One region of the Zoogloea sp. JDB1 genome, then DNA from elsewhere that is predicted to be linked to it. Evidence: riboswitches for the same ligand, from Rfam matches in the RefSeq annotation. Region 1 holds a riboswitch; each other region holds the start of a gene.
What was found. Region 1 has a riboswitch for cobalamin ahead of AC1PPK_RS04150 (TonB-dependent receptor domain-containing protein). Riboswitches for the same ligand answer to the same signal wherever they lie in the genome.
Positions count from the first base shown of each region.

Region 2: another riboswitch for cobalamin. It lies ahead of AC1PPK_RS22165 (energy-coupling factor ABC transporter permease); the one in region 1 lies ahead of AC1PPK_RS04150 (TonB-dependent receptor domain-containing protein).
Region 3: another riboswitch for cobalamin. It lies ahead of AC1PPK_RS17265 (TonB-dependent receptor); the one in region 1 lies ahead of AC1PPK_RS04150 (TonB-dependent receptor domain-containing protein).
Region 4: another riboswitch for cobalamin. It lies ahead of AC1PPK_RS17760 (ribonucleoside-diphosphate reductase subunit alpha); the one in region 1 lies ahead of AC1PPK_RS04150 (TonB-dependent receptor domain-containing protein).

Region 1 is NZ_CM161496.1:944,090-946,262, reverse strand. Features, by position in the region: gene cobU (bifunctional adenosylcobinamide kinase/adenosylcobinamide-phosphate guanylyltransferase) at 41-589, opposite strand; cobalamin riboswitch at 692-938, shown strand; gene AC1PPK_RS04150 (TonB-dependent receptor domain-containing protein) at 1,071-2,173, shown strand, end outside.
Region 2 is NZ_CM161496.1:4,889,468-4,891,640, reverse strand. Features, by position in the region: gene cobM (precorrin-4 C(11)-methyltransferase) at 1-176, opposite strand, end outside; gene AC1PPK_RS22165 (energy-coupling factor ABC transporter permease) at 176-802, opposite strand; cobalamin riboswitch at 992-1,208, opposite strand; gene AC1PPK_RS22160 (hypothetical protein) at 1,474-2,173, shown strand, end outside.
Region 3 is NZ_CM161496.1:3,812,948-3,815,120, forward strand. Features, by position in the region: gene AC1PPK_RS17260 (methyl-accepting chemotaxis protein) at 1-295, shown strand, start outside; cobalamin riboswitch at 439-706, shown strand; gene AC1PPK_RS17265 (TonB-dependent receptor) at 830-2,173, shown strand, end outside.
Region 4 is NZ_CM161496.1:3,923,050-3,925,222, forward strand. Features, by position in the region: gene AC1PPK_RS17755 (TetR/AcrR family transcriptional regulator) at 1-627, opposite strand, end outside; cobalamin riboswitch at 851-1,050, shown strand; gene AC1PPK_RS17760 (ribonucleoside-diphosphate reductase subunit alpha) at 1,185-2,173, shown strand, end outside.

The DNA of each region.
Region 1 (2,173 bases):
GCGGGACATCGCCGAACTGTGACCTATTACCACCCGCCCTTCAGGTCCCCTTGAGGACCAGCGGCAGGCCCGCGGCGACGAAAATCACCCGCCCGCACAGGGCCGCCACGGCCTGATTGAGACGCCCGGCCTCGTCGCGGAACAGGCGGCCCAGCGGACTCTCCGGCACCAGGCCGAGACCCACCTCATTGGCGACGAAGATCACTTTCCCCGGCAACTGCGGAATCAGCTCGAGCAACGCCGCACGCTCGCGGGCGAAGGCCGGCAGCAGCTCGGCACCGGCGGCCGACGGCAGGTTCTCGGCCCCGTCGAGCAGGTTGGCCAGCCACAGGGTCAGGCAATCGACAACCACACAGCGCTCCGGCGCTGTCGTCGCCTGCAGTGCCGCCGCCAACGCGCGGGGCGCTTCGACGACATTCCAGCCGGCCGGCCGGTCGGCCTGGTGGCGTGCGATGCGCACACACATTTCCTCGTCCAGCGCCTCGGCGGTAACGATCACATGCACGGCCAGGCCGCTGGCGGCGGCAGCCTGCTCGGCATGGCGGCTCTTGCCGGAACGGGCACCGCCCAGGATCAATTCGGATGACATAAGAGGCTCCAGCGGATTGACGCTCACGTCAACCCAATTCGGGAAGTGACTGATTTTGGTGCTATTATCGCCGCCGTTGTCGCCACAGGGCCGAATCGGTCCGGCGATACGCGTGCTCCAGGTGCTCCAGCGGCCGTCCAGGTCAGGAGTTAAACGGGAAACAGGTGCGCGTGCTTCCAAGGAAGCCGCAAGGCCTGTGCTGCCCCCGCAACGGTAAGCAAGCGCAAGGCGCATCACATAGCCACTGGGCCCGTCGGGTCTGGGAAGGCGATGCGTCCTGTCCGGTCGGCATTGTGCCGCACCGGCTCGGCTTGCGAGCCCGGATACCGGCCTCGATCACACAACAGCGGAAGTGCCACGGGGTGGTGGCAACGCGCGCGGCCGTGATCCTGTCCGGCCTTCTGCGGTACCTCCCCTGCGCTTCCACACGCAATCCACCCGAGTCGGCGGGGACGCCACCGGGTCCGGGAGAACCTGACAGATGATCATCCGACTTTCCACAGCTGCCCTGGCGGTCGCCTCCGCCTTCCCCGCCATCGCTCTGGCTGCCCCCGCCGAACAACCCACGGTTGTCGTTACCGCGACCCGTCAGGCCCAGCGTGCCGACGAGTCCCTCGCCGACGTGACCGTCATCGAGCGCGAGCAGATCGAACGCGCCGGCTCGACCTTCTCGCTGCCGGAACTGCTGGCCCGCCAGCCCGGCATCCAGATGGCTTCCAGCGGCGGCCCCGGCAAGGCCACCGACATCTTCATTCGCGGCGCCAGCCCGCGCCAGACCCTGCTGGTCGTGGACGGCATGCGCCTCGGCTCCGCCACTCTCGGCTCGCCGAGCTGGCAGGACATCCCGCTGTCGCAGATCGAACGCATCGAAATCGTCCGCGGCCCGGCTTCCGCACTGTACGGCGCCGACGCGATCGGCGGCGTGATCCAGATCTTCACGCGCAAGGGCGAAGGCGCGCCGAAGGTGGACGCCTTCGTCGGCGTCGGCAGCTACGGCACCCGCGAAACCTCTGCCGGCGTGTCCGGCGGCACCGACAAGCTGTCCTACTCGGTGCGCGGTGGCTACGCCGAGAGCGACGGCTACAGCGCCATCTACAGCAAGACCAAGCAGCCCTACTACTACAACCCGGACAAGGATCCGTACCGCAACAGCAACCTGTCGGCCAAGCTGAGCTACCGCGTGGCAGATGGCCATGAAGTCGGCGGCTCAATCCTCTACGCCACCAGCCGTAACCACTATGACTCGGGCCTCGGCTTCGACAACTTCAACGACGACGTGCAGAACGTCTGGAACCTGTACAGCCGCAACCGCCTCAGCGACGTCTGGACCAGCACCGTTCGCTTCGGCCAGTCCGTCGACGATTCGAAGGACTTCGCGTCCTACGCCCCCAGTGGCGCGTCGATCAAGACCACCCAGCAGCAATTCATGTGGCAGAACGACATCCGCCTGCCGATCGGTACCCTGCTCGCCGCCTACGAGAACCTGCACCAGAAGGCCGTCAACCAGGACACCTTCGACGTCGGCCGCTCGATCAACTCGGCCCTGCTCGGGTGGACCGCCGGCTTCGGCCCGCACAAGGTCCA
Region 2 (2,173 bases), 1.7 Mb from region 1:
ATGTCCTTGGAGTCGCGGATCTCGCAGCCGGGCGGCGCGAACAGCGTCGCCGCCTGATCGACCAGCGAGCCGGCGAAGAGGATCGCGCCGGCTTCTTCGAGCAGGCGGCGGCCCTTCACGGTGAGCAGCTCCGGGTCGCCCGGACCGGCGCCCACGAACCAGACCTTGCCGGCCATCAGGCAGCCTTCGCGGCGAAGCAGAAGCGCACCACCGGGTTGTCCTGGCGGCGGCCGATGGCCTGCAGGGCCAGCAGCGTGAAGATCGGCTCGACCATCACGATGGCGGCGTAGGACGAAGCGAAGGCGAGCCAGGCGGAGAAGGGCGTGGCGACTTCACCGATGGCGAGCCAGAAGCCGACCATCAGCGTCACGCCGCTGTAGAAGGCGGCGTCGAGCTTGAGGATGCTGCGTACATCCAGCTTGGCGAGGCGCTGGCCGAAGGTGGCATGCACGACCATCAGCGGCACGGCGAGGGACAGGGTATTGACGCCCAGGTGCACCAGGTCGGTCGGCTCGAAGATCAGCCCTTGGGCCAGCAGGCCAATGGCGAAGCCGAACAAGGCCGGTACGAAGCCGAGGGACAGGTAGATCGGCATGGCGCCGAGGAAGTGCAGCTCGGACGGGCCAACCTTCAGGTGGAAGGCCTGCATGAACAGCGTGAAGAAGACGCCGGCGATGAGCGTGCGGACGATCAGCTGCGGTTGCTTGAGGAGGTGGACGGACTGGCTGCCGAGCAGCGCCACGGCGGCGGCGTTGGCGGCGACGATCTTGGCACTGGCGACGTACCCCGGTTCGATGTGCATGTTTGCTTTCCTTCGTGTCGATTGAACGAAGTGCGGCAGGGCAACGGGGATGTGCAGAACAAACGCATACAGACCAGGCGGGTGCGGACCTGTGGCGGCGACGGTTCCGGGAAACAGCGGAGGGAACAGGACGGCAACGGGTCTGGGCAAGCCCATCGGTCGGATCTGCCCACACCCCGGGGCCGGTACCACACCCAATCGTCACAGGCCGGTCTTCTGGCTCGCCTTCATTCTCGTCTGCCAACCTTCCCGGGAAAAACCCAGTGGCGTAGAGCAGATTCGTCAGGCTTACAGCAGCGGGGGCTGCGCCGGAATGGTCGGGGAGAGCATGCTCCCGACGTCACCGGACTTCCCGTTTCACCTTTCCCGCAGACGCGGGGTCGGCACCCGTAACGGCGCGGAGTCTAACTGTATGTTCTTTACGCGCGCAAGCTTCCCTGGCGGCAGGCAGGGATCGATGCTGGGTTTTGCCCGTTTCGGGGATAGAATTTCCGGGACTGGGAATTTTTCACAGGGATTGGAGGGTAATCCCGCACCATTCCGGGATTGACCCAGCCCGCAGGCAGCGGAATACTTGCATCTGTAATAACCCCGGTCCCTCCAGCGGATCAATATCCCGTGGTGTCTTGACTGCCGTGCAACCCGATCCCTTTTTCCCGCCCGGCCGCGGCATGGCCTCGTCTTCTCTTCCTGACGCTTGTTCTGACAGGGACCGGAGTCGATGCGAGGACACGAATGCCGACGCCCTGGATGCGGAGGCCGAGGCCCTGCTCGCCGACATCAATTCCTTTGACCTTGAGGCAGCGCGCAAACGCGTGCAGGAGATCGACTCCCGCTACACCGGCCTGCCCCGTTCGAGGGAGACCTATCACGAGGTCCCGGGCAACGACTTCCCGCCGGTGCGCCTGGCGGGCCAGGCAGCTGCCGTTCAAAAGGACGAGGAGCCGCTGCCTACGGTGCGGAGCGGCGGTCTGCTGGACCAGTTGCGCGGTGAGGTGGAGACCCGCCAGCGGGCCGTCGAAGATGCGTTCGAACGGGTCGACGCTGCCAAGACCAGCCTGGACCGGCGCTTGCGCGCGGCTTTCGAATATTTCCACGACCTGAGCACCCAGCTCAACTATCTCAAGCCCCAGGTGGCGCGCAATTACATTTTCCTGAATGCCGACGATGCGTTTCGCAACCTGGCTTGGCTGGAGGGTTTCGCAGATTTCCGTACTCAGGCCGAGAGCGATGGCGGCCGCATCGAGAGGGTGACCTTCGGCTACACGCTGAAGGGCGGCGGTGTGCGCATCATCGAGCGTGCCGGCCATGCGGTCGAACGCCTGCGCCAGATGCTGTTCGACCTCGGGTTGCGTTTCGAATGCGTCGAGC
Region 3 (2,173 bases), 2.8 Mb from region 1:
AATGGAAGCAGCGGAAACGCTCGTGGTGCAGAGCGTTTCCCGCGCCGACGACGCGGACAAGGCGATCAAGGAAATCGGTACGGCGGCCAGCGACACCGCCCACGTCGTATCCGAGATTTCGGACGCAATCCGCGAGCAAGGTGCAGCCAGCAACAACATCGCCGTGCAGATCGAGCGCATCGCACAGATGGCCGAAGAGGCCGCTGCCGCAGCGGAGCAATCGTCCGTCACAGCCCGCAGCCTGGACGAACAGGCCCAACGTCAGATCGCCACACTACAGCTGTACAAGGTCTGAAATCCTGGCGGATTGGACACCATCCGGGCACGACATCAACCTGATCGCCCGGGCGCCTTGGCCCAAACCATACAAATCTCATATCGACAGAGTTTTTCAACAAGGCATAGAATGCGCGGCTTCGTTGAATTCACTTCGAATTTCAGCGATCCCATGCAGCAGGTGCCCGGAATGCCATGGCATTCCGGGTTAAACGGGAACAAGGTGCGTAGTTTTTCTGCAAAGCCTTGGCTGCCCCCGCAACGGTAAGCAAGTTCAGGTACATCCCGGTCGTCCTCCCCGATGGCCAGCCACTGATCTCCTACGTGACGTCGAACACGGCGTGCGCGAAGAGTTTGGGAAGGCGATGCACTCGACATCGGTCCGATGTCACTTGCGAGCCCGGAGACCGGCCTGTTGCTCGATGTCCCTGGATCAGACCGGGGGCGCTTGCAACAGACCGTCTGCGGGGTGCAGAGGGCGGCAAAAGCACACTGCCTCTGGCACTGCCTGTCGTCTTCGCTGTGCGGACGGTCCACCAGGACGTTCGACCTCATGCCAGACGCGCAACGCAAGTTCCACCCTCCCTCGCCCCGCAGCTTCTCCCGTCGCGCCGCCATCTTCATGATGAAGCAGCGCATGCGGCCCCTGATGCTGGCCGTCCTTTCCACGTGCTCCTTCCCTGCTTTCGCAGCCGGTATTCCCACGCTGCAGGAAGTCACCGTCAACAGCAGTAGCAGGGATTTGATAGGAGTAGCCGATTCCGCGAGCGAAGGCACCGTCACCGCGAAGCAACTGGCGAACCGGCCGCTGCTTCGCCCTGCCGAAGTGATGGAGGTCGTGCCAGGCATGATCGTCACCCAGCACTCCGGCGACGGGAAGGCCAACCAGTACTTCCTGCGCGGCTTCAACCTCGACCACGGCAGCGACTTCTCGACCCACGTCATGGGCATGCCCATCAACATGGTCAGCCACGCGCACGGCCAGGGCTACATGGATCTCAATTTCCTGATTCCCGAGCTGGTCAGTACCGTGAAGTACAAAAAGGGCGTCTACGGCGCGGAGGACGGTGATTTCGCCACCAGCGGCAGTGCCCGCATCGACTACCAGCGGAAGCTGGCTGCCCCCTTCATCGACCTGACCGTCGGCCAGCACAACTACAGCCGCCTGCTCACTGCGGGCAGCACGGAGTTCAACGGCTTCAACCTGCTGGCGGGGATCGAGGTGGCCGGAAACGATGGCCCCTGGGATCAACCGGAAAACCTCGAGAAACAGAACGCCGTCTTCCGGCTGTCGTCGGGAACCGCCGCCAACGGCTTCGCCCTGACGGCCATGCTCTACAAGGCCGACTGGACCGCATCCGAACACGTGCCCGCGAGAGCCATCGCCAGTGGCGAAATCGGCCGCTACGGCACCCTGCTTCCCAACGACGGCGGACACACGCATCGCTACAGCCTGTCCGGCGAATGGGCGCTCACCGGCGAGAACAGCGCCACCCGTGCCAACGCCTACGTGATCGATTACGGGCTGAATCTGTTCTCCGCGCCCTCCGGCTATATCAGCGGCCTCGCCGGCGACCAGCATGAACAAGCTGACCAGCGCGTCGTCTGGGGGGGCGATCTCCGCCGCACCTGGTTCCTCAGCCCCGCGCTGCGGGATACCGAGCTCACCGCCGGCGTCCAGCTGCGCCAGGACCGCATCAGCAAGGTCGGCCTCTACAACACGGTCAATCGCCAGCGCACCGACACCGTTCGCGAAGACAGGATCACTGAAACAGCGTCGGGCGTCTTCATTGACGCCAGGACGCAATGGCTACCCTGGTTCCGCACCAACATTGGCGCCCGCTACGACGCTATCCGTGCCGAATCCACCGCACTGGGCGGTGCCAACAACATGACG
Region 4 (2,173 bases), 2.7 Mb from region 1:
CTCGTCCTCGATCTGCCAGTCCGTCACGACGCGCAACGCGTCGATGCCGGCGATCGCGAACGAGGTGGCGCCGAGCATGAAGTGGAAGCGCCAGACGATCTCGGCCTTGGGCACATCCGGCAGCGCCTTGAACAGCGCTTCCTTGTAGCGCTCGACGACGGTCCGGTATTCGCGGGCGAGAAAGGTATGGATGAACTCGGTGGGCTCGGTGAGGGTTCGCCCGAGCAGGCGCAGGAAAGTCATGCCGCCGCGGGCCTCGTTGTCGGCCAGGCGCAGCAGCGTCCCGAAAAAACCATCCACGATCTGCGACGGCTTCAACGGCTTGCCCGCCGATTCCCGCTCCAGCGCGTCGAGGATGCGCATGCGCTCATCGTTGAGCCAGTCGAGCCGCCGGCGGAAGACCTCCTGCATCAGGGACTCCTTGGAGCCGAAGTGGTAATTCACCGCTGCCAGGTTGACGCCTGCCCCGCTGGTGATCTGGCGCATCGACGTCCCTTCGTAGCCGTTCGCCATGAAGAGGCGCTCGGCCGCATCGAGAATTCGTTCGCGGGTGTCCGCATTGGGGGTTTCGACAGCTTTCGGTGCAGCCACTTCTGATACTCCGTCCTCGTACAGTCGTTTGAACATAAAGTGATCCTTACGTGGATGCAAGCACCGGAGTCAGCGCCACGAACAGCAAGCAGGTGTCCCCCCGCACATCCATCGGCCGTAACGCCTGCATCCCCATGGAGGATCAGGTGCGCTCACCCAGCGATACCCCCAGAACCAAGACCTACTATTGGTTGATCCATAAATCACCTCAATCACTAAATAGCCGATCAACGCATTGACATCCCCACCAGCCGCCGCCTACACTCCGCCCCGTCATTGGTTCCCCGCAAGGGGATGAAAAGGGAAGCCGGTGCGAGACCACGGTCTCAATGCCGGCACTGCCCCCGCAACTGTAATCGGCGAGTTTCGTGCCCCCACAGCCACTGGATGCGCTCCGGGAAGGCCGGCACGACACGCGGACCCGAGAGTCAGGAGACCTGCCATGGCCCAATCCTTTTTGCGCTTTTGGGGCGGGGTGTCCCTGAAACGAGGAGTCTTGCCGCCGTTGCGTAGTGGGCCGCCCTGCCGGATTCCCGCCATCGTGCAAAGGCAGCGCCCTCGGCTCTCCGCCCCCCGGACACGGAGAACCCGCTTTGCAGACCGCCATCCTGAAATCCCCGCCGAGCCACGCCGGCAGCCATGAATCCGCCGTCGCCGCGCTGCAGGTCATCCGCCGCAACGGGGCCGTCGTCGCCTTCAACGCCGACAAGATCGCCGTGGCCATGACCAAGGCCTTCCTCGCCGTGGAAGGCAACGCCAGCGCCGCCTCGTCCCGCGTCCGCGAGATCGTCGGCCGCCTCACCGACACCGTGCTGCGCGCCCTCACCCGCCGCCTGCCGGACGGCGGCACGGTGTCCATCGAGGACATCCAGGATCAGGTCGAACTGGCCCTGATGCGCTCCGGCGAGCACGACGTGGCCCGCGCCTATGTGCTGTACCGGGAGCGCCGGTCGGCGGAACGGGCCTCCGTGCCGGTCGACGCCGCCACCGCGACTGTCCTCCACGTGCTGGACGGCGAGCGCCGCATCCCCCTCGACACCGCCCGCCTGCTGGCCAACTGCCGGGCAGCCTGCGCCGGCCTGGGCGATGGCGTCAGCCCCCAGACCATCCTCGATCACGCCCTCCGCAACCTCTACGACGGGGTGCCCCTCGCCGACGTGGACCAGGCCCTGATCCTCTCCGCCCGCGGGCTGATCGAGCGCGAACCCGGCTACAACCAGGCCACCGCGCGCCTGCTGCTGGTCAGCCTGGCGCGGGAGGTGCTGGGCCACGGCGTGCAACTGGATGCGTTGGCCGGGCTGTACGCCGAGCAGCTGCCGGAATTCGTCGGCCGCGGGATCGCCGCCGGGCTGCTCGACCCGCGCCTGGCCGACTTCGACCTGGCCCGCCTCACCGCCGCCCTGCGCCCAGAACGCGACCTGCAGTTCGGCTACCTGGGCCTGCAGACCCTCTACGACCGCTATTTCCTGCACGAGGACGGCCGCCGCATCGAGCTGCCGCAAATCTTCTTCATGCGCGTCGCGATGGGCCTCGCCCTCAATGAGATCGACCGGGAGGCCCGTGCCATCGAGTTCTACGGGCT